4 regions of the Rossellomorea marisflavi genome follow, and region 3 is predicted to be linked to each of the others. Evidence: a T-box and tRNA genes for the amino acid it is inferred to sense, from the RefSeq annotation. Region 3 holds a T-box; the other regions hold tRNA genes.
The links. The T-box of region 3 lies ahead of pheS (phenylalanine--tRNA ligase subunit alpha). A T-box ahead of a tRNA ligase gene usually reads a tRNA of that ligase, here a tRNA-Phe.
Positions count from the first base shown of each region.

Region 1: it has a tRNA-Phe gene. The T-box ahead of pheS (phenylalanine--tRNA ligase subunit alpha) is inferred to sense a tRNA for this amino acid. The anticodon was not compared.
Region 2: it has a tRNA-Phe gene. The T-box ahead of pheS (phenylalanine--tRNA ligase subunit alpha) is inferred to sense a tRNA for this amino acid. The anticodon was not compared.
Region 4: it has a tRNA-Phe gene. The T-box ahead of pheS (phenylalanine--tRNA ligase subunit alpha) is inferred to sense a tRNA for this amino acid. The anticodon was not compared.

Region 1 covers NZ_CP081870.1:1,388,578-1,395,731, reverse strand. Annotated here, with positions in the region: gene K6T23_RS07490 (carbohydrate ABC transporter permease) at 1-482, opposite strand, end outside; gene K6T23_RS07485 (carbohydrate ABC transporter permease) at 482-1,423, opposite strand; gene K6T23_RS07480 (alpha/beta hydrolase) at 1,579-2,331, opposite strand; tRNA gene K6T23_RS07475 (tRNA-Gly) at 2,461-2,534, opposite strand; tRNA gene K6T23_RS07470 (tRNA-Leu) at 2,538-2,622, opposite strand; tRNA gene K6T23_RS07465 (tRNA-Cys) at 2,641-2,714, opposite strand; tRNA gene K6T23_RS07460 (tRNA-Gly) at 2,724-2,798, opposite strand; tRNA gene K6T23_RS07455 (tRNA-Gln) at 2,803-2,874, opposite strand; tRNA gene K6T23_RS07450 (tRNA-His) at 2,916-2,991, opposite strand; tRNA gene K6T23_RS07445 (tRNA-Trp) at 2,994-3,067, opposite strand; tRNA gene K6T23_RS07440 (tRNA-Tyr) at 3,076-3,159, opposite strand; tRNA gene K6T23_RS07435 (tRNA-Thr) at 3,175-3,250, opposite strand; tRNA gene K6T23_RS07430 (tRNA-Phe) at 3,260-3,335, opposite strand; tRNA gene K6T23_RS07425 (tRNA-Asp) at 3,364-3,440, opposite strand; tRNA gene K6T23_RS07420 (tRNA-Met) at 3,541-3,614, opposite strand; tRNA gene K6T23_RS07415 (tRNA-Val) at 3,706-3,781, opposite strand; tRNA gene K6T23_RS07410 (tRNA-Glu) at 3,804-3,878, opposite strand; tRNA gene K6T23_RS07405 (tRNA-Ser) at 3,884-3,976, opposite strand; tRNA gene K6T23_RS07400 (tRNA-Asn) at 3,983-4,057, opposite strand; rRNA gene rrf (5S ribosomal RNA) at 4,065-4,181, opposite strand; rRNA gene K6T23_RS07390 (23S ribosomal RNA) at 4,359-7,154, opposite strand, start outside.
Region 2 covers NZ_CP081870.1:3,718,491-3,725,644, forward strand. Annotated here, with positions in the region: rRNA gene K6T23_RS19295 (16S ribosomal RNA) at 1-1,306, opposite strand, end outside; tRNA gene K6T23_RS19300 (tRNA-Asn) at 1,568-1,642, opposite strand; tRNA gene K6T23_RS19305 (tRNA-Ile) at 1,651-1,727, opposite strand; tRNA gene K6T23_RS19310 (tRNA-Gly) at 1,742-1,815, opposite strand; tRNA gene K6T23_RS19315 (tRNA-Leu) at 1,831-1,915, opposite strand; tRNA gene K6T23_RS19320 (tRNA-Cys) at 1,938-2,011, opposite strand; tRNA gene K6T23_RS19325 (tRNA-Gln) at 2,016-2,090, opposite strand; tRNA gene K6T23_RS19330 (tRNA-His) at 2,097-2,172, opposite strand; tRNA gene K6T23_RS19335 (tRNA-Trp) at 2,185-2,258, opposite strand; tRNA gene K6T23_RS19340 (tRNA-Tyr) at 2,301-2,384, opposite strand; tRNA gene K6T23_RS19345 (tRNA-Phe) at 2,390-2,465, opposite strand; tRNA gene K6T23_RS19350 (tRNA-Asp) at 2,500-2,576, opposite strand; tRNA gene K6T23_RS19355 (tRNA-Met) at 2,701-2,774, opposite strand; tRNA gene K6T23_RS19360 (tRNA-Ser) at 2,798-2,890, opposite strand; tRNA gene K6T23_RS19365 (tRNA-Ile) at 2,902-2,975, opposite strand; tRNA gene K6T23_RS19370 (tRNA-Met) at 2,996-3,069, opposite strand; tRNA gene K6T23_RS19375 (tRNA-Ala) at 3,106-3,181, opposite strand; tRNA gene K6T23_RS19380 (tRNA-Pro) at 3,190-3,266, opposite strand; tRNA gene K6T23_RS19385 (tRNA-Arg) at 3,273-3,349, opposite strand; tRNA gene K6T23_RS19390 (tRNA-Gly) at 3,440-3,514, opposite strand; tRNA gene K6T23_RS19395 (tRNA-Leu) at 3,518-3,602, opposite strand; tRNA gene K6T23_RS19400 (tRNA-Lys) at 3,613-3,688, opposite strand; tRNA gene K6T23_RS19405 (tRNA-Thr) at 3,725-3,800, opposite strand; tRNA gene K6T23_RS19410 (tRNA-Val) at 3,904-3,979, opposite strand; tRNA gene K6T23_RS19415 (tRNA-Glu) at 3,983-4,057, opposite strand; gene K6T23_RS19420 (hypothetical protein) at 4,251-4,397, opposite strand; gene K6T23_RS19425 (TcaA NTF2-like domain-containing protein) at 4,554-5,312, opposite strand; gene K6T23_RS19430 (TcaA NTF2-like domain-containing protein) at 5,472-6,869, opposite strand; gene K6T23_RS19435 (zinc ribbon domain-containing protein) at 6,900-7,154, opposite strand, start outside.
Region 3 covers NZ_CP081870.1:2,996,389-3,003,542, reverse strand. Annotated here, with positions in the region: gene K6T23_RS15720 (M42 family metallopeptidase) at 50-1,135, shown strand; gene K6T23_RS15715 (cysteine hydrolase family protein) at 1,180-1,728, opposite strand; gene sspI (small acid-soluble spore protein SspI) at 1,858-2,073, opposite strand; gene K6T23_RS15705 (TrmH family RNA methyltransferase) at 2,197-2,964, shown strand; T-box leader at 3,002-3,234, shown strand; gene pheS (phenylalanine--tRNA ligase subunit alpha) at 3,309-4,346, shown strand; gene pheT (phenylalanine--tRNA ligase subunit beta) at 4,392-6,803, shown strand.
Region 4 covers NZ_CP081870.1:3,191,602-3,198,755, reverse strand. Annotated here, with positions in the region: rRNA gene K6T23_RS16760 (23S ribosomal RNA) at 1-945, shown strand, start outside; rRNA gene rrf (5S ribosomal RNA) at 1,059-1,175, shown strand; tRNA gene K6T23_RS16750 (tRNA-Val) at 1,185-1,260, shown strand; tRNA gene K6T23_RS16745 (tRNA-Thr) at 1,367-1,442, shown strand; tRNA gene K6T23_RS16740 (tRNA-Lys) at 1,502-1,577, shown strand; tRNA gene K6T23_RS16735 (tRNA-Leu) at 1,588-1,672, shown strand; tRNA gene K6T23_RS16730 (tRNA-Gly) at 1,676-1,750, shown strand; tRNA gene K6T23_RS16725 (tRNA-Leu) at 1,762-1,850, shown strand; tRNA gene K6T23_RS16720 (tRNA-Arg) at 1,866-1,942, shown strand; tRNA gene K6T23_RS16715 (tRNA-Pro) at 1,947-2,023, shown strand; tRNA gene K6T23_RS16710 (tRNA-Ala) at 2,032-2,107, shown strand; tRNA gene K6T23_RS16705 (tRNA-Met) at 2,147-2,223, shown strand; tRNA gene K6T23_RS16700 (tRNA-Ile) at 2,228-2,304, shown strand; tRNA gene K6T23_RS16695 (tRNA-Ser) at 2,320-2,412, shown strand; tRNA gene K6T23_RS16690 (tRNA-Met) at 2,433-2,506, shown strand; tRNA gene K6T23_RS16685 (tRNA-Asp) at 2,651-2,727, shown strand; tRNA gene K6T23_RS16680 (tRNA-Phe) at 2,748-2,823, shown strand; tRNA gene K6T23_RS16675 (tRNA-His) at 2,834-2,909, shown strand; tRNA gene K6T23_RS16670 (tRNA-Gly) at 2,918-2,991, shown strand; tRNA gene K6T23_RS16665 (tRNA-Ile) at 3,003-3,079, shown strand; tRNA gene K6T23_RS16660 (tRNA-Asn) at 3,091-3,165, shown strand; tRNA gene K6T23_RS16655 (tRNA-Ser) at 3,170-3,260, shown strand; tRNA gene K6T23_RS16650 (tRNA-Glu) at 3,267-3,338, shown strand; gene glgB (1,4-alpha-glucan branching enzyme) at 3,648-5,495, shown strand; gene K6T23_RS16640 (glucose-1-phosphate adenylyltransferase) at 5,510-6,667, shown strand; gene K6T23_RS16635 (GlgC family sugar phosphate nucleotidyltransferase) at 6,693-7,154, shown strand, end outside.

The DNA.
Region 1 (7,154 bases), 1.6 Mb from region 3:
ACAAAGCCATGGTACAGGAATAGCGACAGAGGGACGCCGAAACCGAAATACATGAGGATCAATCCCGGTATACTGTTAGTCAGACCCAGTGTCCCACCTACCTTCATCAGGGGAATCATGACCGTTTGGAAAGGAATGACCATGGCTGATACAAATAAGATGAATAGGACCTTACTGAACTTCCCCGGAGTCCTGACCATTTTCCATGCGGCCATGGAGGAAATCAGAACCAGACCGATGTTACTGATCGTGGTGATGATGAAGGAGTTCATGAAGGCACGGGGGAACTGAATGATCTCCCACACCCTTGCATAGTTTGAAAACATGAACTCTTCCGGCCAGGCCGCTGCATCGATCAAGATGGCTGCGAACGGTTTGACCGAATTCACCAGTACGAAGTAAAAGGGAATCATGAAGACGATGGCCAGTGCGATTGCGACAATTTCGAGCAGGAACGTCCTTTTTGTATAGCGGTTTTTCATCATGCCTGGACCTCCTTCCTCTTCGTGATCATCACCTGGACGGTAGTGAATACGGCGACGATGACAAAGAACAGGATCGATTTGGCTGTACCGAGACCGTACCGGTTATTCTGGAATGCTTCTTGATAAATATTGATGGCTACAGACTGGGTGGAGTTGAATGGTCCCCCGCCTGTCAGGGATATATTCAGATCAAAGATCTTGAATGCCATGGAAATCGTCAGGAAGAAGCAAATCGTGAAAGCCGGCAGGATGAGGGGAACAATGATCCTTGTCAACAGCGTCCAGTTCGATGCACCATCAATTTTTGCTGCTTCCAACAAAGATGTATCGACACCTTGCAGGGCTGCTACATATATGACCATCATATAACCGCTGATCTGCCAAGCGAAGACGATGACGATGCCCCAGAAAGCGGTCTTCTCATCTCCAAGCCAAGGCATCTTGAACAGAGAAAGGTCGGTTGCATTTCCCAACGAAGCAAACCCTTTTACAAAGATGAACTGCCAGATGAATCCAAGCAGCAGGCCTCCGATGACATTCGGCAAGAAGAATACGGTCCTCAGGATATTCCTCGTCTTCAAGGCGGCATTCAAGAGAAGGGCAAACCCGAACCCGATCACATTGCTGATCACCACTGCGGCAAACATGAACTTCGTTGTGAACATAAAGGATTGGAAGAACACCTGATCATCGGTGAATATCCGGATATAATTATCGAATCCAACCCACTCCACAGCTGAACTGACCCCGTTCCAAGATGTAAATGAATAATACAGTCCCATCAAGAATGGGATGATCTGAATAACCAGGAAGAACACTAGTGCCGGACCCACGAAGGCACTATAGGTCAATATGTTCTTCCATTTAAGTCCTTTTTTAGGAACAGGCTTCAGCTGTGCTTCTGGCCTGACCGGTCCCGTCTCTATCTTTGGTTCCATCTCTTCTCCCCCTTCGGTCGCGCTTTTTTTCATTATAATGTAAACGCTTACTTTTTATAGTCAACTGAGTTGACATGGATGGGGCACGATATTGACCTCTTTAGGGATCAAAAAAAAGACCCCCGCCTGAGTAAAGCGGGAGTGAGTTATATCTATTATTCACGGTCTAGGGGGAAGTCTCCCATCAATCGGTGGAGCCAGGAGATGCTGAGCTGGAACCACTGTGAGAAATCATCGTCTACCATTGAACGCTGTCCAGCCGATGACAAAGGCTTCCCTAGGGAAAGTCCGTGTACACCATGCTGAAAAATATGAGATTCAAAGGGGACGCCAGCACGGGTGAGGGCCCTTATGAATTCCACCGTATGTTCAACTGGTACAATCCGGTCTTCAAAAGTTGAAAACAAAAAGCTAGGAGGTGTGTTCCCATCAACTTTCTCTTCGAGGGATGGCACCGGGAATGCCAGCACATCCTCAAGGTTTGAAAGAATACAAGGATACCCAAGGATCAGGGCTCTCGGTCTGTAGGTACCCATGGTACCCAGCGAAGCGGCCAGATGCCCCCCAGCGGAAAAGCCGACTACCGCGATACGCTCAGGATCCACTCCTAATTCAGAGGCATGATTCCTGATATAAGCTAAAGCTTCCTCAGCATCCCTGAATGAATCTTCAAACCTCTTGGCTTCTCCTACCGAATAACGTAGGGTGAATGCATGATAGCCTTCTGACAAGTATGCCATGGCTACAGGCTCTGCCTCCCGGTCGGATGTATAGTAATACCCTCCTCCCGGCAGGATCAGAACGGCAGGACGGGTGGTAATGTTTTTCATACGCTTGGTTGTATCCAATAAATAAGCTGTAAGCGTCGATTGCGGGTTGCTGCTCAACTGGATAGATTGAATGTTCATGCGTTTTCCCCCTAATGATCTATACGTTATGTCCAGTATATAAGGAGACGGATGGGGTTTCCAGATATTCTCTCCTGCAATACAAAAAAAGACTTCCAACAAATCTGTTGGAAGTCTGAATATGTAAGATGGAGCGGGTGATGGGAATCGAACCCACGACATCAGCTTGGAAGGCTGAGGTTTTACCATTAAACTACACCCGCTTATGGTACCGGTGGCCGGGGTCGAACCGGCACTCCTTACGGAACACGATTTTGAGTCGTGCGCGTCTGCCTATTCCGCCACACCGGCAAGCGTCTAAAAACAATATGGAGGCGGCAACCGGATTTGAACCGGTGATAGAGGTTTTGCAGACCTCTGCCTTACCACTTGGCTATGCCGCCATTTTTCTATGGAGCGGAAGACGGGATTCGAACCCGCGACCCCCACCTTGGCAAGGTGGTGTTCTACCACTGAACTACTTCCGCACTACTGGGCTAGCTGGATTCGAACCAACGCATGTCGCAGTCAAAGTGCGATGCCTTACCGCTTGGCTATAGCCCACTGTTAGTATATGACACACAGAGAAAAATGTGACAAAAATATGGGGCGACTGATGGGAATCGAACCCACGAATGCCGGAACCACAATCCGGTGCGTTAACCACTTCGCCACAATCGCCATGGCAGGGGCAGCAGGAATCGAACCCGCACCAAAGGTTTTGGAGACCTTCGTTCTACCGTTAAACTATGCCCCTGTACTAAATGGTGGAGGGGGGCAGATTCGAACTGCCGAACCCGAAGGAGCGGATTTACAGTCCGCCGCGTTTAGCCACTTCGCTACCCCTCCAGCTAAAAAAATCAGTGGTGCCGGCAAGAGGACTTGAACCCCCAACCTACTGATTACAAGTCAGTTGCTCTACCAGTTGAGCTACACCGGCACAAAAAAATGGTGGCTCAGGACGGAATCGAACCGCCGACACATGGATTTTCAGTCCATTGCTCTACCAACTGAGCTACTGAGCCATTGCATATTTTTATTAAAAATGAAAAATGGCGGTCCGGACGGGACTCGAACCCGCGACCTCCTGCGTGACAGGCAGGCATTCTAACCAACTGAACTACCGGACCAACTTTTTTTCGCATTAGCGAAAATAAAGATCAATGTTCTTTTAATAGCAAATATGCTATCAATGTCACTACATCCCAATCCTCTCGGATCAAAACGGTATTGCGGGGACAGGATTTGAACCTGCGACCTTCGGGTTATGAGCCCGACGAGCTACCGAACTGCTCCACCCCACGACGATAAAAGTTTGATTCCATTCTTTAACCTGTTAAGTTCAAGAACGCATGGAACGTTTTTTTCACTACGCTTCGCTTCGTGAAAAAACAATGGTGGAGGATGACGGGATCGAACCGCCGACCCTCTGCTTGTAAGGCAGATGCTCTCCCAGCTGAGCTAATCCTCCACTGATTCTTTCTGTTTGAAAATGGTGACCCGTACGGGATTCGAACCCGTGTTACCGCCGTGAAAGGGCGGTGTCTTAACCGCTTGACCAACGGGCCTTATATGGCGGAGAGCAAGGGATTTGAACCCTTGAGACAGCTATAAACCGCCTACACGATTTCCAATCGTGCTCCTTCGGCCACTCGGACAGCTCTCCATATAATGGCTCCACAGGCAGGACTCGAACCTGCGACCGATCGGTTAACAGCCGATAGCTCTACCACTGAGCTACTGTGGAATGTACCGCCTGGCGACGTCCTACTCTCGCAGGGGGAGATCCCCCAACTACCATCGGCGCTGAAGAGCTTAACTTCCGTGTTCGGCATGGGAACGGGTGTGACCTCTTCGCCAATGTCACCAGACTATGTGCGTCCTTCAAAAGGACAAGTATTATTATACCGCATCTTCGCGGTAATTTCAAGGTTTTTTTTATACTTTATGTATACTTATTCCCTGAAAACTAGATAAAGGGTTGATAGTCAATCATTACCGGCGTATCGTCCAGTCCGGGAGACGCGAAGCGCCTCCTTCGTCTTACTTTGGTTAAGTCCTCGATCGATTAGTATCAGTCAGCTCCATGTGTCGCCACACTTCCACCTCTGACCTATCTACCTGATCATCTTTCAGGGATCTTACTCACATAAAGTGATGGGAAATCTCATCTCGAGGGGGGCTTCATGCTTAGATGCTTTCAGCACTTATCCCTTCCGCACATAGCTACCCAGCGATGCCTTTGGCAAGACAACTGGTACACCAGCGGTGCGTCCATCCCGGTCCTCTCGTACTAAGGACAGCTCCTCTCAAATTTCCTGCGCCCACGACGGATAGGGACCGAACTGTCTCACGACGTTCTGAACCCAGCTCGCGTACCGCTTTAATGGGCGAACAGCCCAACCCTTGGGACCGACTACAGCCCCAGGATGCGATGAGCCGACATCGAGGTGCCAAACCTCCCCGTCGATGTGGACTCTTGGGGGAGATAAGCCTGTTATCCCCGGGGTAGCTTTTATCCGTTGAGCGATGGCCCTTCCATGCGGAACCACCGGATCACTAAGCCCGACTTTCGTCCCTGCTCGACTTGTAGGTCTCGCAGTCAAGCTCCCTTGTGCCTTTACACTCTGCGAATGATTTCCAACCATTCTGAGGGAACCTTTGGGCGCCTCCGTTACTCTTTAGGAGGCGACCGCCCCAGTCAAACTGCCCACCTGACACTGTCTCCCACCCCGATAAGGGGCGCGGGTTAGAATGTCAACACAGCCAGGGTAGTATCCCACCGACGCCTCCACCGAAGCTAGCGCTCCGGCTTCCAAGGCTCCTACCTATCCTGTACAAGCTGTGCCAAAATTCAATATCAGGCTACAGTAAAGCTCCACGGGGTCTTTCCGTCCTGTCGCGGGTAACCTGCATCTTCACAGGTACTATAATTTCACCGAGTCTCTCGTTGAGACAGTGCCCAGATCGTTACGCCTTTCGTGCGGGTCGGAACTTACCCGACAAGGAATTTCGCTACCTTAGGACCGTTATAGTTACGGCCGCCGTTTACTGGGGCTTCGATTCGCACCTTCGCTTGCGCTAAGCACTCCTCTTAACCTTCCAGCACCGGGCAGGCGTCAGCCCCTATACTTCGCCTTACGGCTTCGCAGAGACCTGTGTTTTTGCTAAACAGTCGCCTGGGCCTATTCACTGCGGCTCTCTCGGGCTTGCACCCTACCAGAGCACCCCTTCTCCCGAAGTTACGGGGTCATTTTGCCGAGTTCCTTAACGAGAGTTCTCTCGCTCACCTTAGGATTCTCTCCTCGCCTACCTGTGTCGGTTTGCGGTACGGGCACCATCTTCCTCGCTAGAGGCTTTTCTTGGCAGTGTGGAATCAGGAACTTCGCTACTATAATTCGCTCGCTATCACAGCTCAGCCTTCACGATGATGGGATTTGCCTCATCATCAGCCTAACTGCTTAGACGCACATATCCAGCAGTGCGCTTACCCTATCCTCCTGCGTCCCCCCATTGCTCAAATGGAAGAAAGGTGGTACAGGAATATCAACCTGTTGTCCATCGTCTACGCCTATCGGCCTCGACTTAGGTCCCGACTAACCCTGAGCGGACGAGCCTTCCTCAGGAAACCTTAGGCATTCGGTGGATGGGATTCTCACCCATCTTTCGCTACTCATACCGGCATTCTCACTTCTAAGCACTCCACCAGTCCTTACGGTCTAGCTTCGCAGTCCTTAGAACGCTCTCCTACCACTGACACCAAACGGTGTCAATCCACAGCTTCGGTGATACGTTTAGCCCCGGTACATTTTCGGCGCAGAGTCACTCGACCAGTGAGCTATTACGCACTCTTTAAATGGTGGCTGCTTCTAAGCCAACATCCTGGTTGTCTAAGCAACTCCACATCCTTTTCCACTTAACGTATACTTTGGGACCTTAGCTGGTGGTCTGGGCTGTTTCCCTTTCGACTACGGATCTTATCACTCGCAGTCTGACTCCCATGGATAAGTCTTTGGCATTCGGAGTTTGTCTGAATTCGGTAACCCGATGAGGGCCCCTAGTCCAAACAGTGCTCTACCTCCAAGACTCTTACAACATGAGGCTAGCCCTAAAGCTATTTCGGAGAGAACCAGCTATCTCCAGGTTCGATTGGAATTTCTCCGCTACCCACACCTCATCCCCGCACTTTTCAACGTGCGTGGGTTCGGACCTCCATCCAGTGTTACCTGGACTTCATCCTGGACATGGGTAGATCACCTGGTTTCGGGTCTACGACCACATACTCATTCGCCCTATTCAGACTCGCTTTCGCTGCGGCTCCGTCTTCTCAACTTAACCTTGCATGGGATCGTAACTCGCCGGTTCATTCTACAAAAGGCACGCCATCACCCGTTAACGGGCTCTGACTACTTGTAGGCACACGGTTTCAGGTTCTATTTCACTCCCCTTCCGGGGTGCTTTTCACCTTTCCCTCACGGTACTGGTTCACTATCGGTCACTAGGGAGTATTTAGCCTTGGGAGATGGTCCTCCCAGCTTCCGACGGGATTTCACGTGTCCCGCCGTACTCAGGATCCACTCAAGAGGGAACGAAGTTTCGACTACAGGGTTGTTACCTTCTTTGACGAGCCTTTCCAGACTTCTTCGTCTACCCCGTTCCTTTGTAACTCCGTATAGAGTGTCCTACAACCCCAAGAGGCAAGCCTCTTGGTTTGGGCTAATCCCGTTTCGCTCGCCGCTACTCAGGGAATCGCATTTGCTTTCTCTTCCTCCAGGTACTTAGATGTTTCAGTTCCCTGGGTCTGCCTTCCATGCTCTATGTATTCAAGCAAGGATACTGTTCCA
Region 2 (7,154 bases), 720 kb from region 3:
AGAACGGTTTTATGGGATTGGCTAAACCTCGCGGTCTTGCAGCCCTTTGTACCGTCCATTGTAGCACGTGTGTAGCCCAGGTCATAAGGGGCATGATGATTTGACGTCATCCCCACCTTCCTCCGGTTTGTCACCGGCAGTCATCTTAGAGTGCCCAACTGAATGCTGGCAACTAAGATCAAGGGTTGCGCTCGTTGCGGGACTTAACCCAACATCTCACGACACGAGCTGACGACAACCATGCACCACCTGTCACTCTGTCCCCCGAAGGGGAAAGCCCTATCTCTAGGGTTGTCAGAGGATGTCAAGACCTGGTAAGGTTCTTCGCGTTGCTTCGAATTAAACCACATGCTCCACCGCTTGTGCGGGCCCCCGTCAATTCCTTTGAGTTTCAGTCTTGCGACCGTACTCCCCAGGCGGAGTGCTTAATGCGTTAGCTGCAGCACTAAAGGGCGGAAACCCTCTAACACTTAGCACTCATCGTTTACGGCGTGGACTACCAGGGTATCTAATCCTGTTTGCTCCCCACGCTTTCGCGCCTCAGTGTCAGTTACAGACCAGAAAGTCGCCTTCGCCACTGGTGTTCCTCCAAATATCTACGCATTTCACCGCTACACTTGGAATTCCACTTTCCTCTTCTGCACTCAAGTTCCCCAGTTTCCAATGACCCTCCACGGTTGAGCCGTGGGCTTTCACATCAGACTTAAGAAACCACCTGCGCGCGCTTTACGCCCAATAATTCCGGACAACGCTTGCCACCTACGTATTACCGCGGCTGCTGGCACGTAGTTAGCCGTGGCTTTCTGGTTAGGTACCGTCAAGGCGCCGCCCTATTCGAACGGCACTTGTTCTTCCCTAACAACAGAGTTTTACGATCCGAAAACCTTCTTCACTCACGCGGCGTTGCTCCGTCAGACTTTCGTCCATTGCGGAAGATTCCCTACTGCTGCCTCCCGTAGGAGTCTGGGCCGTGTCTCAGTCCCAGTGTGGCCGATCACCCTCTCAGGTCGGCTACGCATCGTCGCCTTGGTGAGCCATTACCTCACCAACTAGCTAATGCGCCGCGGGTCCATCTGTAAGTGATAGCCGAAGCCACCTTTCAACCTTCCCCCATGCGGGGGTAGGTGTTATCCGGTATTAGCCCCGGTTTCCCGGAGTTATCCCAGTCTTACAGGCAGGTTACCCACGTGTTACTCACCCGTCCGCCGCTGATCTCAGGGAGCAAGCTCCCATCGATCCGCTCGACTTGCATGTATTAGGCACGCCGCCAGCGTTCGTCCTGAGCCAGGATCAAACTCTCCATAAAAAGTTTGAATAGCTCTTTTAAAAATAAATCTAGAATTAACGTTGACGTGTTTGTCTTGTTTTGTTCAGTTTTCAAGGTTCAAATATCAAGTGCTTCTCTCGAAGCGACCCTTACTATATTACAGTAATCGATGTTTGTTGTCAATACTTTATTTTAAAAAGTTTTTGACGACATTGCCTCAGCAACAATTACCAGCTTACCAATTAACTTCGCAGAAGTCAACTTCTTTTTCAAACTTTTTCAAAAAATTTTAAAAAGAAATGGCTCCGCAGGCAAGATTCGAACTTGCGACCGATCGGTTAACAGCCGATAGCTCTACCACTGAGCTACTGCGGAATGGTAGATGGTGGGCCTAAGTGGACTCGAACCACCGACCTCACGCTTATCAGGCGTGCGCTCTAACCAGCTGAGCTATAGGCCCGCATGAAAATAAATTGGAGCGGGTGATGGGAATCGAACCCACGACATCAGCTTGGAAGGCTGAGGTTTTACCATTAAACTACACCCGCATGTTAAATTGAAAATGGTACCGGTGGCCGGGGTCGAACCGGCACTCCTTACGGAACACGATTTTGAGTCGTGCGCGTCTGCCTATTCCGCCACACCGGCAGGTGCTGAAAAAAAATAAAATTGGAGGCGGTAACCGGATTTGAACCGGTGGTGAAGGTTTTGCAGACCTCTGCCTTACCACTTGGCTATACCGCCTTATTGGCTGGGCTAGCTGGATTCGAACCAACGCATGTCGCAGTCAAAGTGCGATGCCTTACCGCTTGGCTATAGCCCAATAATATGGGGCGACTGATGGGAATCGAACCCACGAATGCCGGAACCACAATCCGGTGCGTTAACCACTTCGCCACAATCGCCATGTGTTTTTTTGGCAGGGGCAGTAGGAATCGAACCCACACCAAAGGTTTTGGAGACCTTCGTTCTACCGTTAAACTATGCCCCTATATAGATCGTTCTATACTTGAACCTAGTTCAAGAAAACAAATGGTGGAGGGGGGCAGATTCGAACTGCCGAACCCGAAGGAGCGGATTTACAGTCCGCCGCGTTTAGCCACTTCGCTACCCCTCCATCAATGGTGGCTCAGGACGGAATCGAACCGCCGACACATGGATTTTCAGTCCATTGCTCTACCAACTGAGCTACTGAGCCATAAAAGGTCTTTGTTACATATAAAAAAGATAAATGGCGGTCCGGACGGGACTCGAACCCGCGACCTCCTGCGTGACAGGCAGGCATTCTAACCAACTGAACTACCGGACCAAAGCTTTTTGCGATAGCAAAATAGCTATCATTAGTATTCGCATTAGCGAAATAAACATCAATGTGCTGCGATAGCAAAGCTATCATTGTCACTACATCCCGATCCTCTCGGATCAACATGGTATTGCGGGGACAGGATTTGAACCTGCGACCTTCGGGTTATGAGCCCGACGAGCTACCGAACTGCTCCACCCCGCGACGATAAAAGATGAAAGGAAATATGGAGGAGGAAGGGGGATTCGAACCCCCGCGGGCTTTGACACCCCTGTCGGTTTTCAAGACCGATCCCTTCAGCCGGACTTGGGTATTCCTCCGTATGTATAAATGGACCCTGCAGGACTCGAACCTGCGACCGGACGGTTATGAGCCGTCTGCTCTAACCAACTGAGCTAAGGGTCCAAAGCATAACCGTATGTAAATAGCGGCGGAGGGGATCGAACCCCCGACCTCACGGGTATGAACCGTACGCTCTAGCCAGCTGAGCTACACCGCCATGATGAATAACCTATATGTTCGATCAAAGGATCGTTGGTGGAGCCTAGCGGGATCGAACCGCTGACCTCCTGCGTGCAAAGCAGGCGCTCTCCCAGCTGAGCTAAGGCCCCAAAGAAAGTGGTCGGGAAGACAGGATTCGAACCTGCGACCCCTTGGTCCCAAACCAAGTGCTCTACCAAGCTGAGCTACTTCCCGATATAATGGCGCGCCCGAGAGGAGTCGAACCCCTAACCTTTTGATCCGTAGTCAAACGCTCTATCCAATTGAGCTACGGGCGCACGTATTTATTATCCTGCATCAAGTGAATCCAATGAAGGATTGTAAACCTGTGCTTCTGTCGGTCCGCCAATGCGGCGAGGCAACAATAATGGAGCGGAAGACGGGATTCGAACCCGCGACCCCCACCTTGGCAAGGTGGTGTTCTACCACTGAACTACTTCCGCATATGGTGCGGGTGAAGGGACTTGAACCCCCACGCCTTGCGGCGCCAGATCCTAAGTCTGGTGCGTCTGCCAATTCCGCCACACCCGCATGATACAAATGGTGAGCCATGAAGGATTCGAACCTTCGACCCTCTGATTAAAAGTCAGATGCTCTACCAACTGAGCTAATGGCTCGTTCTGCTTGCTTTGTCCAAACCAATCGAACAAAAGTGGTGCCGGCAAGAGGACTTGAACCCCCAACCTACTGATTACAAGTCAGTTGCTCTACCAGTTGAGCTACACCGGCATGGTGTATAATCGTTCTTTTCGCTTTGCCTTAACATCTGCGCAAAGGTTAAGAACTTAATGGTAAGTTATTGTCACTCCGCTTGCGCTTCGTGAAAAAACTATGGTGGAGGATGACGGGATCGAACCGCCGACCCTCTGCTTGTAAGGCAGATGCTCTCCCAGCTGAGCTAATCCTCCAAATGGTGACCCATACGGGATTCGAACCCGTGTTACCGCCGTGAAAGGGCGGTGTCTTAACCGCTTGACCAATGGGCCGTTATGTATGCGTCTCTTAAGGACAAGAATTACTATATCATCTTATTTCGCAGAAGTCAACTTCTTTTCAAAAATATTTCACCGAACGAGTTCGTTTTTTTTCAGCCGGTTGACTGCTAGAAGATTAAGATACCACATATAGGAGTGTTTCCACAATATAAATGTGGTGGTTTTCTAAAAATAAAAAAGACAGCTACAAGAGCTGTACAAGTTTGTCTCCGTGATATCTGGATTTTTCCTGATATTTATTCAACAAACTGCTGTCGTGGGTCGTATCCAGACGGTAATTGAAGGTGAAGAACCAGAACTTATGCCATTCCCTTAAAAATGTACGAAGCATCGCGATCCCTCCTGGTTGGTTAATCTTGTTGCCTTTAGTTTATCAAAGGAATGTAAAGATTATGCTAAGGACGGGTTTGAATGATGTAAAGTTTAATGTGGCAACCATACTGCCCCGCCTTCACCGGGCAGTCCCCTTAGATTTCATTGGTCTCGATCAGCTCCCATACCTGCAGGACGCCGGCAGAATCTGTGATCCATACGTTGTCTTGTAGCTTTTACGGGACACATCTCCAGACGAATCGTAGATATCGAAGGTCTCCTGTGTGGTGACGAGGTAATCGCTACCGTCTTCTTCTATACTAATAACCTTAAAATCAATGACTTCCTCCTTTATATCATTTTCATAAAGATACTCAATAAAATCCCTGGACTCTGCGTAAGCTTCTCCATCGGGATGATGCATGTACTCGACTAGCCAAAAATCCCCCTCGTTCCTCGCATGTGCGCTCTCATACGTATAATCTTCTATAAAGGTGCGGATATTTCCCTCCGTTTCTTCTGCTTCCAGAGCCTCTATAGCTTCCTGTTCGAAAGCTTCTTCCTCTGCTTCGCGAATGTCATCAAGCTCGGGATACTGAAACGTTAGGAAATTAGGTCCGGACGTTTGAATCTTCTGCGGGACAGACTTATAGGTTTTTCCTTTATACTCGAACTCCCCTGTAGCTGTGACAGAACCATCGGTCGCAAATGGGCCGAGTGGCGTATCATGTGGAAGCTTTTCTTGCTTCTTTCCATTAATGAGTAGCACGCTGATTTCATCGTACTCATCGACATAGACATATCCCGCTCCAAAATCAATGCTCACCTCAAGTTCATTTTCACAGGCTTCATTGAAGGAAAGATCTTGTTTTTCTTTAAAGGTGGAATAGCTTCCGTCAAACGTCCCTGTGAGCGGCCGTTCCCCCGGCAGCACTCCTTTTATAACGTGATTTCCCTCACTGATAGTGGTCTTTTTCTAAAATCCCGTTCAGTCCGACACATCGTTTCTATCAATATGGTAGATAGAGGATCGATTCATAAAAAAAGATGATCCCCTCTTGGATGGGAATCATCTTCTTCATGCATTTCATATCTATTGTTCGTCCGTATCGATCAGCTTATTGACCTGATAGCCATCTTCAGTCGATATCACTTTGTAGATCGTATCAAACGTACTCTCATTCTCACTGCCGTCGGATTTCGTGATGCTGAAAGTGTCTTCGAGGTGAACAATGTAGGCATCGCCGTCTTCTTCAATATCACCGACGGTCACATCGATGACATCTTCTTTTGTACCGGCCTTAAACAGGTCCGCTGCGTACTGTTCAGCCTGTCCGTATGCTTCACCGTCTGGGTCATGGTATGCTGCGGCACCGGAGAAGTCCCCGGTGTTCCTGGCTTCTACGATTGCATAGGTGTAGTCTTCTATGAACTCCGTCAGTTCGGCATCCACATCAGGCTCCTCTTCTTCCTCGTCCCATGGGCTGTACCATGCAGCATCCTGCTCCTTGATGAGTTCAGGATACTCAAAGTACAGATAGTCAGAAGAAAGATTCGTCACTTTGATAGCATCGGACGTATATGTCTTATCCTTGACCGTATGCTCGGCGACGATTTCTACTGAACCGTCCGTCGGGAACGGTCCGATCGGCGTCTCATATTTCACCTGATCTTTCATCTTCTTCCCATTGATGAGGAGTGCAGACACCTCTTCACTGTCATATTCATCAAGGAAGACGTATTTCCCTGAGAAATCGATGGTCAGATCGAGCTGGTTTTCCGTTGCATCGGTGAAGTCCAGCTCCTCTTCTTCCTTAAACGTCGAGTACGGGGTCTTCAATGAAGCAGAAAGCTTCGATTCACCGGGTAAAAGCCCGGTAAGCTCTGCCTGCTTATCCTTTGCTTCGTTTTCCTGGCCTTTCAAGGCAACGGTATATGCGTCCAGGTTGGCATCCGTCACCACATGGAATGGGATGACTTTAAGAGTGTATGTATCATAAATGCCAAGGAATTTCTTACCCTTGGTAAAATGGAAAAGTTCATTTCCTTGCTCATCGGTGATCTTCGCTGCAGCTGAAGTCCCTTCTTTAATGGAAGCAGCCTGTCCTTCGAGTTGATTCACAAGATCCGGGAGGTCTCCCTGAAGATAGGCAAGATACTTCTTCACTTCTTTATCGCCCGTATCCTGTTTAATGTCCTGGAGATCGAATACTTCCTTTGCCTTCTTCACGTTTTTATCTTTTACTGCTACTGTGAACCCATCGACTAATTTATCCGGTGAGTGGGCTGCCTTCACGTAGAAATGGCCGGCTGTTCCTGCTGCAATCAGGACGAGGATGCTCGCAGTCATGATTTTCTGCAGCGTGGTCCACGGCTTCCTTGGCTTTGATGGTGCCTGCTTTTCTACCGATGCTGAAAGAGGAGTCCCACAGTTCTTACAGAACTTCTTCCCTTCATTAAACTCCGCACCGCAATTCTTACAAAATCCCATTTGCATGTCCCTCTTTCTTTCATTGCTCTATTAGAATGGAGAAGAAAAGATGCCAAGGTTATCAATCATATTCATGATGAACCCTCTTAAAATCAAAGCGAATACGATAAATGATGCCACGTACGTCAGGATGATCCCGTAAAGAGGGTCAAACTTAGAGGCAATGTTCCTTGTATAACTCATGACAACGATCGCAGGGGCGGTGAAGATGGCACCGAACAATCCGAGTCCCAAAACGAATACAAATTCATAAATCTCAAACAGGGACATGAGCAGTCCGAGTAC
Region 3 (7,154 bases):
GAAGCTTTCAAGTATAATAAAGGTGACTATTATTTAGGGGGGCGAAACAATGACGAAACTTGACGAAACGTTGACGATGCTCAAGGATTTGACCGATGCCAAGGGAGTACCGGGAAATGAACGCGAAGTGCGGAACGTGATGAAAACATACATAGAGCCATTTGCCGATGAAATCACTACGGATAACCTGGGAAGCCTGATTGCGAAGAAGACCGGTTTGGAGAACGGTCCGAAGATCATGGTGGCCGGTCATCTGGACGAAGTAGGCTTCATGGTGACCCAGATCGACGGCAGGGGCTTCCTGCGTTTTCAAACCGTCGGAGGCTGGTGGTCCCAGGTAATGCTTGCCCAGCGGGTGACCATCGTGACCGATAGCGGGGAAATCACGGGTGTGATCGGTTCAAAGCCACCTCATATCCTTCCTCCTGAAGCGCGTAAGAAGCCGGTTGACATCAAGGATATGTTCATCGATATCGGTGCTTCCAGCCGCGAAGAAGCAGCGGAATGGGGAGTCAAACCGGGAGATATGGTGGTTCCATACTTCGAGTTCACGGTGATGAACAATGAAAAGATGCTCCTTGCAAAAGCATGGGATAACCGCATCGGCTGTGCGATTGCCATCGATGTACTGAAAAACCTTAAGGATGCCGATCATCCGAATATCGTGTACGGTGTCGGAACGGTCCAAGAGGAAGTCGGACTCCGCGGTGCCCGCACATCTGCTGCGAAAATCCAGCCGGACATCGCCTTTGGTGTGGATGTCGGGATCGCCGGTGATACACCGGGAATCTCCGATAAGGAAGCATCAAGTAAAATGGGAGATGGCCCACAGATCATCCTATATGATGCGTCCATGGTTTCCCATAAAGGCCTGCGTGATGCCGTCACCAGAACGGCAGACGAACTGGGCATCCCGTATCAATACGATAGCATCGCCGGGGGAGGGACCGATTCAGGTTCGATCCATCTGACGGCGAACGGGGTACCGGCCCTGTCCATCACCATCGCCACCCGCTACATCCACAGTCATGCTGCCATGCTTCATCGTGATGACTACGAAAATGCGGTGAAACTCATCACGGAGGTCATCAAGAAGCTCGACCGTGAAACCGTCGATAAAATTACGTATGATTGATCAAAAAGAGGCGCCCGCGGGCGCCTCTTTTTGCATGCTAATGATCAGTGATTGAAATCGACCTTGTGGGAGTCGGTCAGATCTGCCCCGATCGTCTTGGTGATGATCCGGAAGGCATTATCATTATCTTCAGTCGTCTCTGAAGCGACACAGTCGGTCGGGATGGAAAGCTCATATTCTCTCATATATGCATCATTCGCCGTATACAGGACGCAGATATCCCCCGCGATCCCCGTCAGGATCAAGTGCTGGATATCCAGCTGGTGAAGGAGGATTTCAAGCTGTGTCCCGAAGAAACAGGAATGCTTCGGCTTGATGATGAAGTAATCATCTGTGTCGGGGTGAAGCCGCTCGATGACTTCTCTACCCTTCCCTTTTTTGCAGTGCTCGATGATATCGTTCATATTGTCCTGCCATAGACCATAATTATCGTTGACATAGATGATGGGGATACCCGCATCTTTCGCCTTTTTCTTCAGATCCCGGATCGGATCGACGACGTCAAGGGTATGGTCAAGCAGGTTTTCCCCTCCGTCGAAGTCGAACGTATTGATCATATCGATCACGAGGAGTGCTCTGTTATCTTTACCCATTTGGTTCCTTCCCCTTTCGAAGCTTTTAGCCTTTCTTTACCACTCACGATTTCACTCAAACGTCCACGGGATGGGGCTTTTGGAGTGAAATGAAAAACGCGCCTTCTGCATGAAGGCGCGCCATTCGTTTTAATGAGGCTGTTGAAGGGAATTCTCAAGCTTTTCAAGGACCATCTTCTGTTCGTTCGGATCAGCGTTCTGCCAGAAAACCTCGAGGAGTACACCCAGTCCTGGGAGCGTCTTCTCTTCGCCTCCCTGAATGGCGTCTACGATGGTATCTCTCAGTTCATCCTGTGAATTGCCCTGCACATTGTGTATGATCGCTTTGCGTAAGTTCAAGCTCATTATGCCCAGCTCCTTTATGGTTGATGAGGAATTCATTGTTATCGTCTCTCAAATCCCGTATATTATGTATGGAAGTTGAGGTATAATGGACATTTGAATAGAACGTTGAAGGAGCGGATACGATTGAAGTATATTCAATCCTCAAAAAACCCCATCGTGAAACAATGGAAGAAGCTGTTGACCAAAAAAGAACGGGATCTCACCCGTACCTATATCATCGAAGGATTCCATCTTGTAGAGGAAGCGTTGAAGCAGGATGGTGTCGTGCAGGAACTGGTCGTCGTGGAAGGAGTGGAGGTGCCTAGGATCTTTGAGGCCGAATCCATCACCACCGTATCAGCTGAGGTCGGAAGCCTTCTCGCCGATACGGAGACCACCCAAGGGATCTTTGCCATCTGCCGGCAGCAGGAACGGGAGGAAGACATAGTCGAAGCGAGTACCTTCCTTCTCCTGGACGGGCTCCAGGATCCCGGTAATATCGGGACCATCATCCGGACGGCTGATGCGGCAGGGATCGACATGGTCGTCCTCGGGAAGGGGACGGTGGATCCTTATAACCAAAAAGTCCTTCGCTCTGCCCAGGGCAGTCATTTCCACCTGCCGATCGTGCGGATGGATCTTGACGAGCTGATCCCGGAGCTGCAGGAGCGTGGGATCCCGGTTTATGGCACGGCCCTTGAGAACGGGGTGGAATACACAGGCGTCGAGCCTGCTGCATCATACGCCCTTATCATGGGGAACGAAGGAAACGGAATGTCCCCCCATACATTGAAGATGACGGATCAAAATCTCTACATCCCGATTTTCGGGCAGAGTGAATCATTGAATGTGGCTATTGCTGCAGGCATCCTCATGTATCATTTTAATCAGAAGACACCGAAAAGGGTTTGAATTCTCCCCGATAATTCACTATAATAGTTCTCATATACGAAAAACGTTGAAAGAGGAAAGTAGCATCTGGAATTCCTCCAGGGAGAGAGTGCCTCGACTGAAAGCACTCTTATGAAGGACAGCTGTGAAATTTCACCTCTCGAGTTGGCATCGGGACCATTGCCCAAGCAATGTAATGATGTACCGGCGTATGCCGTTATCCGAATGAAGTGAGTGGGCGAACGCTGCCTGCTTATAAGGGTGGTACCGCGATCAAACCTCGTCCCTTTCCGGGATGGGGTTTTTTTATTTGGTCAAAAAAGGACCGGTCCACTGAGACCGCAAGATAAAAAGGAGGATGTTCCATGGAGGAAACATTACGATCCCTTCAACAGGAAGCAATCGAAAAAGTAAATGAAGCACAGGATTTAAAAGCGCTGAATGATGTGCGCGTTGCCTATCTCGGCAAAAAAGGCCCCGTGACAGAAGCGCTGAAAGGCATGGGGAAACTCTCTGCAGAAGAGCGTCCGAAAATGGGTGCCCTCGCCAATGAGGTCCGCGGAGCCATCACCGAGACCATCGAAGCGAAGCAGGCCATCCTTGAGAAGGAAGCAGTGGAGAAGAAGCTCCAATCGGAAACAATCGACGTGACCCTCCCAGGACGCCCTGTGAAAAGCGGGAATCACCATCCCCTTACCATGATCGTCGAGGAAATCGAAGATCTGTTCATCGGTATGGGCTATACGATTGCCGAAGGTCCCGAAGTGGAGAAGGACTACTACAACTTCGAAGCGCTTAACCTGCCGAAAGGACACCCGGCCCGGGATATGCAGGATTCATTCTATATCTCGGAAGAAACGCTCCTCCGCACCCATACGTCCCCTGTACAGGCAAGGACGATGGAGATGGCAGATGGAAAAGGACCGATCAAGATCATCTGCCCTGGGAAAGTGTATCGCCGCGACACCGATGATGCGACCCATTCCCATCAGTTCACACAGATCGAAGGGCTTGTCGTCGATGAACACATCCGCATGAGTGACCTTAAAGGAACGTTGAATGTATTTGCCAAGAAGATGTTCGGGGAAGACCGGGAAATCCGACTACGTCCAAGCTTCTTCCCATTCACGGAGCCTTCCGTCGAAATGGATATCAGCTGTAAGATCTGTGGCGGTGAAGGATGTCGCGTATGTAAAGGGACCGGCTGGATCGAGATCCTCGGTGCTGGAATGGTCCATCCGAATGTACTGGAAATGGCCGGATTCGATTCAAGCAAGTACTCAGGGTTCGCCTTCGGGATGGGACCTGAACGGATTGCCATGCTGAAGTACGGAATCGATGATATCCGTCACTATTACACGAACGATACGCGTTTCCTCAAACAGTTCAGCGAGAAGGAATAAACGGGGGCGCATGACGCACCGGACAAATCGATAGGAGGTACAAGAATGTACGTTTCATATAAATGGCTGGAAAACTACGTGGACCTGTCAGGTGTCACACCTGAAGAACTTGCCGAAAAGATCACCCGCAGCGGGATCGAGGTAGAAGGAGTGGAGCGGATCGGGGACGGCATCAAGGGTGTCGTCGTCGGCCATGTCCTCACATGCGAACAGCATCCCGATGCGGATAAACTGAATATCTGCACCGTGGATGTCGGAGAAGAAGAACCCGTTCAGATCATTTGCGGGGCACCGAATGTCGCCAAAGGCCAAAAAGTGGCCGTTGCCAAGGTAGGCGCTGTCCTTCCCGGCAATTTCAAGATCAAGAAAGCGAAGCTCCGCGGAGAGGTTTCCCAAGGGATGATTTGTTCCCTTCAAGAGCTCGGCGTGGAAAGCAAGCTTGTCCCGAAGGAGCATGCTGACGGGATCTATGTATTCCCTGAAAGTGAAGAAGTCGGAGCCGATGCAGTGGAGCGCTTGAGCTTGGATGATTCCATCCTTGAACTCGGACTCACCCCGAACCGCTCGGATTGCTTGAGCATGCTTGGTGTTGCCTACGAAGTGGCAGCCATCCTTGACCGTGATGTGAAGCTTCCGGAACCCTCCGTAAGCGGGTCCGGCGAGAAAGCGTCAGACTACGTGTCTGTCCGCGTGGAAGCGAAAGATGACAATCCACTGTACGGAGCAATGATCATCAAGAACGTGAAGATCGGCCCATCACCAGCATGGATGCAGCACGCCCTCATGGCAGCGGGCATCCGACCGCATAATAATGTCGTCGACATCACGAACTACGTACTCCTTGAGTACGGTCAGCCACTTCATGCCTTCGACTATGACCGATTCGGATCAAAAGAAGTCGTCGTCCGCCGTGCGCATAATGGCGAGAAGATCGTGACACTCGATGATACGGAGCGCACACTGTCTGATGATCAACTTGTCATCACGAATGGCAAGGCACCAGTCGCCCTCGCCGGCGTCATGGGCGGAGCAGACTCTGAAGTCCAGCAGGACACCACCACCGTCCTATTGGAAGCAGCGTATTTCACAGGCGCCATTGTGAGGGGGGCTTCCAAGCATCACGGGCTCCGCAGTGAAGCGAGCACACGTTATGAAAAAGGCGTCGATCCCGAGCGCGTCCTGAAAGCGGGAGAACGTGCCGCCGAGCTCATGGCTGAGTATGCCGGAGGAGAAGTCCTCGAAGGCACGGTCCTCTTTGATGAAATGACCGTCCACCCGGCCCGCGTATCCATCACCCTTGAGAAGATCAACGCTTCACTCGGAACAGCCATCACCGCTGAGGAAGTGGAAAGCATCTTCCGACGTCTCGGATTCCCTGTTGAAGTAAGCGGTGATACCTTCCACGTGACGGCTCCGACAAGAAGAGGCGACATCACGATTCAGGAAGATCTATTGGAAGAAGTGGCACGCCTCTACGGCTATGACCACATCCCGATGACCCTTCCTCAAGGGGCATCCACAGCAGGAGGTTTAAGCCCATATCAGGCGAAACGTCGCGCTGTCCGCCGCTACCTGGAAGGAGCAGGTCTCCTTCAGGCGATCACTTACTCCCTGACGAACGACAAGAAAGCGACTCAATACGCACTTGATGTGAAAGAGCCGGTCCGCCTCCTCATGCCGATGAGTGAAGAACGGAGCAACCTGCGCCTGAGCATCGTCCCGCAGCTTCTTGAAGTCATTTCGTACAATAAGGCCCGTCAAAACGACAGCCTCGCGTTCTATGAAGTCGGAGCCGTGTTCCTGAACGAAGGGGAAGAACTTCCACGGGAAGAGGAGCACATTGCAGGGGCCCTTGCCGGTCTGTGGCATTCGCATCTTTGGCAGGGTGAGAAGAAGCCTGTTGACTTCTACGTGGCAAAAGGGATCCTCGAAGGAATGTTCGAGAACCTTGGCGTATCTGATGCCATCAGCTACCGTCAAGCCGTCATCGATGGATTACACCCAGGACGGACAGCGGAAATCCTCTTGAACGATGAAGTCATCGGTTTCGTCGGTGCCACCCATCCGGAAGTGGAAAAAGACCTTGATCTCGACGCAACCTACGTATTCGAACTGAAGGCCGCACCGGTATTCGGATATGATAAAGCACCACTCGGCTACTCACCGATCCCGCGTCATCCATCGATCACGAGGGATATCGCCCTCGTCGTCACACAGGATGTGAAAGCAGGAGACGTTCAAGCCATCATCAAAGAAGCAGGAGGAAAACTTCTCAAAGAAGTCTCCGTCTTCGACCTTTATGAAGGAGAGCATATGGAACCAGGCAAGAAATCCCTGGCCTTCTCCCTCAAATACTTCGACCCGGCCAAAACCCTGACCGATGAAGAAGTCGTGAAAGTCCATAACAAAGTCTTAGAAGCCGTCAAAGCGAAAGCCGGAGCGGAACTTAGGGGATAAATAAAGAAAGATGCCGGGAGTGGTTCCGGCATCTTTTTTTGGCTTTTCCACTAGACTTATCTCTTACATGATCATGCATGATCCCATTGCGGAGCGATTCACTATTAATCCTCTCGTTTTTCTTACAGGAACAGTCGAGAGAACTCAGGATGATGAAAGAAATCCTCCTGCCCTTTGTCCTCCATCAAATCTTTCATCTGCAAAACATCTCAATACATGGGAAGGCTGTCTCATGTCAGTATGCAGGAAGTGGATAAAGACATAAATGGCGATAATGATATCTATCTACCCAAACTGACAACCAAGAAAGAAATGAAGCACTTTACCTCTCCTGTGCTTTTTTCCTGAAGA
Region 4 (7,154 bases), 200 kb from region 3:
TCCGACCCGCACGAAAGGCGTAACGATCTGGGCACTGTCTCAACGAGAGACTCGGTGAAATTATAGTACCTGTGAAGATGCAGGTTACCCGCGACAGGACGGAAAGACCCCGTGGAGCTTTACTGTAGCCTGATATTGAATTTTGGCACAGCTTGTACAGGATAGGTAGGAGCCTTGGAAGCCGGAGCGCTAGCTTCGGTGGAGGCGTCGGTGGGATACTACCCTGGCTGTGTTGACATTCTAACCCGCGCCCCTTATCGGGGTGGGAGACAGTGTCAGGTGGGCAGTTTGACTGGGGCGGTCGCCTCCTAAAGAGTAACGGAGGCGCCCAAAGGTTCCCTCAGAATGGTTGGAAATCATTCGCAGAGTGTAAAGGCACAAGGGAGCTTGACTGCGAGACCTACAAGTCGAGCAGGGACGAAAGTCGGGCTTAGTGATCCGGTGGTTCCGCATGGAAGGGCCATCGCTCAACGGATAAAAGCTACCCCGGGGATAACAGGCTTATCTCCCCCAAGAGTCCACATCGACGGGGAGGTTTGGCACCTCGATGTCGGCTCATCGCATCCTGGGGCTGTAGTCGGTCCCAAGGGTTGGGCTGTTCGCCCATTAAAGCGGTACGCGAGCTGGGTTCAGAACGTCGTGAGACAGTTCGGTCCCTATCCGTCGTGGGCGCAGGAAATTTGAGAGGAGCTGTCCTTAGTACGAGAGGACCGGGATGGACGCACCGCTGGTGTACCAGTTGTCTTGCCAAAGGCATCGCTGGGTAGCTATGTGCGGAAGGGATAAGTGCTGAAAGCATCTAAGCATGAAGCCCCCCTCGAGATGAGATTTCCCATCACTTTATGTGAGTAAGATCCCTGAAAGATGATCAGGTAGATAGGTCAGAGGTGGAAGTGTGGCGACACATGGAGCTGACTGATACTAATCGATCGAGGACTTAACCAAAGTAAGACGAAGGAGGCGCTTCGCGTCTCCCGGACTGGACGATACGCCGGTAATGATTGACTATCAACCCTTTATCTAGTTTTGAAAGAACAATTCTTTCAATGGAATACCTGTCTGGTGACATTGGCGAAGAGGTCACACCCGTTCCCATGCCGAACACGGAAGTTAAGCTCTTCAGCGCCGATGGTAGTTGGGGGATCTCCCCCTGTGAGAGTAGGACGTCGCCAGGCGGTACATACGGAGGATTAGCTCAGCTGGGAGAGCATCTGCCTTACAAGCAGAGGGTCGGCGGTTCGATCCCGTCATCCTCCACCATAGTTTTTTCACGAAGCGTTAGCGAAGTGAAAATAACGTACCATAAAGAAGCTTTAACCTTTGCAATGTAGCTAAGGCAAAGCAAAAAGAATACACCATACACCTTGCCGGTGTAGCTCAACTGGTAGAGCAACTGACTTGTAATCAGTAGGTTGGGGGTTCAAGTCCTCTTGCCGGCACCACTTTTTTATGTTCTTTTGTATTTTCTTATGGGTATTTGTCCATTATAGAAAAGCAGCACGAGCCATTAGCTCAGTTGGTAGAGCATCTGACTTTTAATCAGAGGGTCGAAGGTTCGAATCCTTCATGGCTCACCATTTATATCATGCGGGTGTGGCGGAATTGGCAGACGCACCAGACTTAGGATCTGGCGCCGCAAGGCGTGGGGGTTCAAGTCCCTTCACCCGCACCATATGCGGAAGTAGTTCAGTGGTAGAACACCACCTTGCCAAGGTGGGGGTCGCGGGTTCGAATCCCGTCTTCCGCTCCATAATTGCCCTAGCCGGGGTGGCGGAACTGGCAGACGCACAGGACTTAAAATCCTGCGGTAGGTGACTACCGTACCGGTTCGATTCCGGTCCTCGGCACCAGTGAATTTCATATATGCGCCCGTAGCTCAATTGGATAGAGCGTTTGACTACGGATCAAAAGGTTAGGGGTTCGACTCCTCTCGGGCGCGCCATGATCGGGAAGTAGCTCAGCTTGGTAGAGCACTTGGTTTGGGACCAAGGGGTCGCAGGTTCGAATCCTGTCTTCCCGACCACTTTCTTTGGGGCCTTAGCTCAGCTGGGAGAGCGCCTGCTTTGCACGCAGGAGGTCAGCGGTTCGATCCCGCTAGGCTCCACCATTTATAATGTTAGAGAACCAGGAAATACTCGTTTTACGAGGCGGTGTAGCTCAGCTGGCTAGAGCGTACGGTTCATACCCGTGAGGTCGGGGGTTCGATCCCCTCCGCCGCTACCACTAGGGACCTTTAGCTCAGTTGGTTAGAGCAGACGGCTCATAACCGTCCGGTCGTAGGTTCGAGTCCTACAAGGTCCACCATAGTTCTCACCATACGGAGGAATACCCAAGTCCGGCTGAAGGGATCGGTCTTGAAAACCGACAGGGGTGTCAAAGCCCGCGGGGGTTCGAATCCCCCTTCCTCCTCCATATTTTTCATCTTTTATCGTCGCGGGGTGGAGCAGTTCGGTAGCTCGTCGGGCTCATAACCCGAAGGTCGCAGGTTCAAATCCTGTCCCCGCAATACCATCTTGATCCGTTAGGATCGGGATGTAGTGACTGCAATACATAAGTAATGATCTTTACTTTCGCTAGCGCGAATACTATTGATAGCTATTTTGCTATCGCAGTACATTGATCTTAATTTTCGCTAGCGCGAAAAAAAGTTGGTCCGGTAGTTCAGTTGGTTAGAATGCCTGCCTGTCACGCAGGAGGTCGCGGGTTCGAGTCCCGTCCGGACCGCCATTTATATTTTATTTAGATGCGGCTCAGTAGCTCAGTTGGTAGAGCAATGGACTGAAAATCCATGTGTCGGCAGTTCGATTCTGTCCTGAGCCACCATATGATTGTGGCGGTTGTGGCGAAGTGGTTAACGCACCGGATTGTGGTTCCGGCATTCGTGGGTTCGATTCCCATCAGTCGCCCCATTTTTTTTGCGGGTGTAGTTTAATGGTAAAACCTCAGCCTTCCAAGCTGATGTCGTGGGTTCGATTCCCATCACCCGCTCCATTTTTATTTGTGGGCCTATAGCTCAGCTGGTTAGAGCGCACGCCTGATAAGCGTGAGGTCGGTGGTTCGAGTCCACTTAGGCCCACCATTTTTCATTGTTCCGCAGTAGCTCAGTGGTAGAGCTATCGGCTGTTAACCGATCGGTCGCAAGTTCGAGTCTTGCCTGCGGAGCCAATATGGGGAAGTACTCAAGTGGCTGAAGAGGCGCCCCTGCTAAGGGTGTAGGTCGGGCAACCGGCGCGAGGGTTCAAATCCCTCCTTCTCCGCCATAAAGCGGCCCATTGGTCAAGCGGTTAAGACACCGCCCTTTCACGGCGGTAACACGGGTTCGAATCCCGTATGGGTCATAATACGAAAAAGATGTGTCGAGGCAATCTTCGACACATCTTTTTTTTTGCATGGATTGGCATTGATTTCTATATCTGACTTGTTTTCAACTTGTAATGTGTTTAAAATTTTTAAAATATTTCGACAAATAACGACAAATAAAAGGATATAAATGGGATGAAAACCTTGTCATTCGAGGGTTTCATCCTTTTTATGGTGTTTTTCGTGGTGAGCTAACAAATATTGTCGCAAATGGGAGATGATGAAATGAAGGAATTCTTATATGATGAAAGAAATAAGTAAGGAGATTGATGATGGTAGGTGAGGATATGGACACGTTGTCCCTAACAGATTATGACGTTTTTTTGTTTCATGAAGGGAATATGCAGCATGCCTATCGTTTTATGGGGTGCCATGTGAAAGCAGGCATTTCAACTGATTTTTGCGTTTGGGCTCCCGAGGCAAGATCGATTTCAGTGGTTGGTTCTTTCAATAACTGGAACGGAAGGGGATTTGAGCTTAAGAGGATCAATCAGGAAGGTGTATGGATGATCCGGGTTGATGAAGACTTGACCGGCTCAACGTATAAATATGAGATTGTGACTGCTTCAGGAGAACGTAGGATGAAAGCTGATCCATATGGATTCTCCTCTGAAGTCAGACCGCGAACTGCAAGTGTGGTGTACGACCTTGAAGGGTTTAAGTGGAGCGATCGCGATTGGATGAAGGTGAAAGAGAAACATAATCGATTTGATCAACCAATGTTCATATATGAAGTCCATTTGGGAACATGGAAAAAGAAGAGGGATGGCAGTTTTCTTACCTATTCAGAGCTCGCGGATGAACTGATTCCGCATGTGAAGGAACACGGCTTCACCCATATTGAAATCCTGCCGGTGACCGAGCATCCATTCGATCGTTCGTGGGGCTATCAGGGGACAGGCTATTATGCTCCCACAAGCAGATATGGTTCACCCCATGAGTTCATGGCGTTTGTGAATGAATGCCATGCTCATCAAATAGGCGTCATCATGGATTGGGTACCCGGTCATTTTTGCAAGGATGCCCATGGACTGTATCAATTCGACGGATCCTTCGCCTATGAATATGCCAGGGATAGTGACCGTGAGAATCATACATGGGGTACGGTCAACTTCGACCTCGCAAAAGGAGAAGTAAGGAGCTTTCTCCTATCCAATGCCCGTTTCTGGATGGAGAAGTACCACATCGACGGCTTCAGGGTCGACGCCGTTGCGAACATCATTTACTGGGCGAATCAGGGGGAGTCGGCTGCGAATGAGGGGGCACTGGAATTCCTTAAACGGTTGAACACATCCGTGTTTGAGTTTGACCCTGCCTTTCTGATGATGGCGGAGGATTCCACCGATTGGCCCCAGGTCACCTCTCCGGTTCACTACGGGGGGCTTGGCTTCAGCTATAAGTGGAACATGGGCTGGATGAATGATGTGCTCACCTACATGGAAGCGACACCGGAAGAAAGAAGAGGGCTTCATTCCCTCATCACGTTCTCCATCCTCTATGCGTTTTCGGAAAACTATATCCTGCCTTTCTCACATGATGAGGTGGTCCATGGGAAGAGGTCATTGCTGGATAAGATGCCGGGGGATCATTGGCAAAAGTTTGCCCAGTATCGGCTGCTCCTTGCGTTCATGACAGGTCATCCAGGTAAAAAGCTTCTGTTCATGGGAAGTGAACTGGCTCCCTTTGCCGAATGGAAGGACCTGGAGCAGTTGGACTGGCATTTGATGAGTTACGATTTTCATCACAAATTCAACTCATATTTCAAAGAAGTGCTGCATCTATATAGAGGTGCAACACCGCTTCACCAGTGGGACCATCGGAGTGACGGTTTTGAATGGATCGATGTCAATAATGCCAATCAGCAGATCTTCTCTTTCATCCGGCATTCAGAGGGAGAGCATCTGATCATCATCTGTAATTTCAGCAAGGAAGCCTACCACCACTATAGGGTGGGGGTGCCCCTTGTGAAAGCATATCAAGAGATCTTGAACAGCGATGAAGAACGCTTTGGAGGCTCACATCAAATCAATCCCCACCCCCTTCTTGTCACGAAAGGGGCCTATCACGGGAAAGAGGGATCAATTGAAATGACGATACCGCCTTATGGAGCTGTTTATTTAAAACCAATCATATGAGGGGAGATGCTAGCATGGGTAACGGCAAATGTGTGGCAATGTTGTTGGCAGGAGGCAAAGGGAGCAGGTTGAATTCATTGACGAAGAGCCTGGCGAAACCGGCGGTGCCCTTTGGAGGCAAATACCGTATCATCGACTTCACATTGAGTAATTGTACGAATTCCGGCATTGATACAGTGGGGGTTCTGACTCAGTATCAACCGTTGGTATTGAATTCGTATATCGGGATCGGCAGTGCGTGGGATCTCGACCGACGGAACGGGGGGGTCACGGTGCTTCCTCCTTATGCAGAATCCTCCGAGATGCGCTGGTATACAGGGACTGCCAGTGCCATCTTCCAGAACGTGAACTACATCGAGCAGTATGATCCGGAATATGTGCTGATTCTTTCGGGAGATCATATTTACAAAATGGATTACAGCAAGATGCTCGATTATCATATCGAAAAGAAAGCGGACGTCACGATTTCGGTCATTGAGGTCGGATGGGATGAGGCGAGCAGGTTCGGTTTGATGAATACCGATGAAGCCATGAGGGTGACCGAGTTCGAGGAAAAACCGCCGTTCCCTAAGAGTAATCTGGCTTCCATGGGCATCTATATCTTCAACTGGTCACTTCTGAAAGAATACCTGGAGATGGATGACCGCAATCCACGCTCCACACATGATTTCGGAAAGGACGTCATTCCCCTTCTCCTTGATGAAAAGAAAAAGCTGATGGCTTATCCGTTCGAAGGCTACTGGAAGGATGTCGGCACGGTCCGGAGCCTATGGGAGGCCAATATGGATCTTATCGATGAAAAAAATGAACTCAATCTTTTCGACCTGGATTGGAGGGTCTATTCTGTCAATCCCAATGAGCCGCCTCAATATATCTCGGAAGATGCCCATGTGGAAGGATCGTTGATCAATGAAGGTTGTACGATTGAAGGGACCGTTGAAAAATCCGTCCTGTTCCAAGGAGCTTCTGTGAAGAAGGGTGCGCATGTCACCCGTTCCGTCGTCATGCCAGGGGCGGAAATCGGTGAAAATGCCTATATCGAGCAGGCGATCGTGCCACCTGATGTAGTGGTGCCGAGTGGCATCGTCATCATGCCTGAGGAAGAGTCGGATGAAATCATACTCGTAACGGAATCGGTTCTAACGGCATTACTCGAACAGGAAGAAGTTTGACCATCTACTTAGAGGAGGAGTTCATATGAAAAACACCCTGTTAGGCGTCATTGATGCGACCAGCTATTACGATTCACTCGGAGACCTGCTTTTGCACCGTTCGCTTGCGGCCCTCCCGATTGCCGGCCGGTATCGCCTGGTCGATTTCGTCCTTTCGAATATGGTGAATTCAGATATCGGATCTGTAGCCATCTTCCCTAAATACCAGTACCGTTCCCTCATGGATCATCTCGGGTCAGGGAAAAACTGGGACCTGAACAGGAAGAGGGACGGTTTGTTCTTCTTCCCGGTTCCTGGTCTTGAGAGGAATGACGAAACGATCGGATCGTTCAATCATTTTGCCCATCACATCGACTATTTCACCCGCAGCACCCAGGAATATGCCCTCATCACCAACTGCTATACCGTGTGCAATATCTCCTATCGTCCGGTCCTTGAGCGCCACGCCCAGATCGGTTGCGATATCACAGAGATCCGACACGGTGGA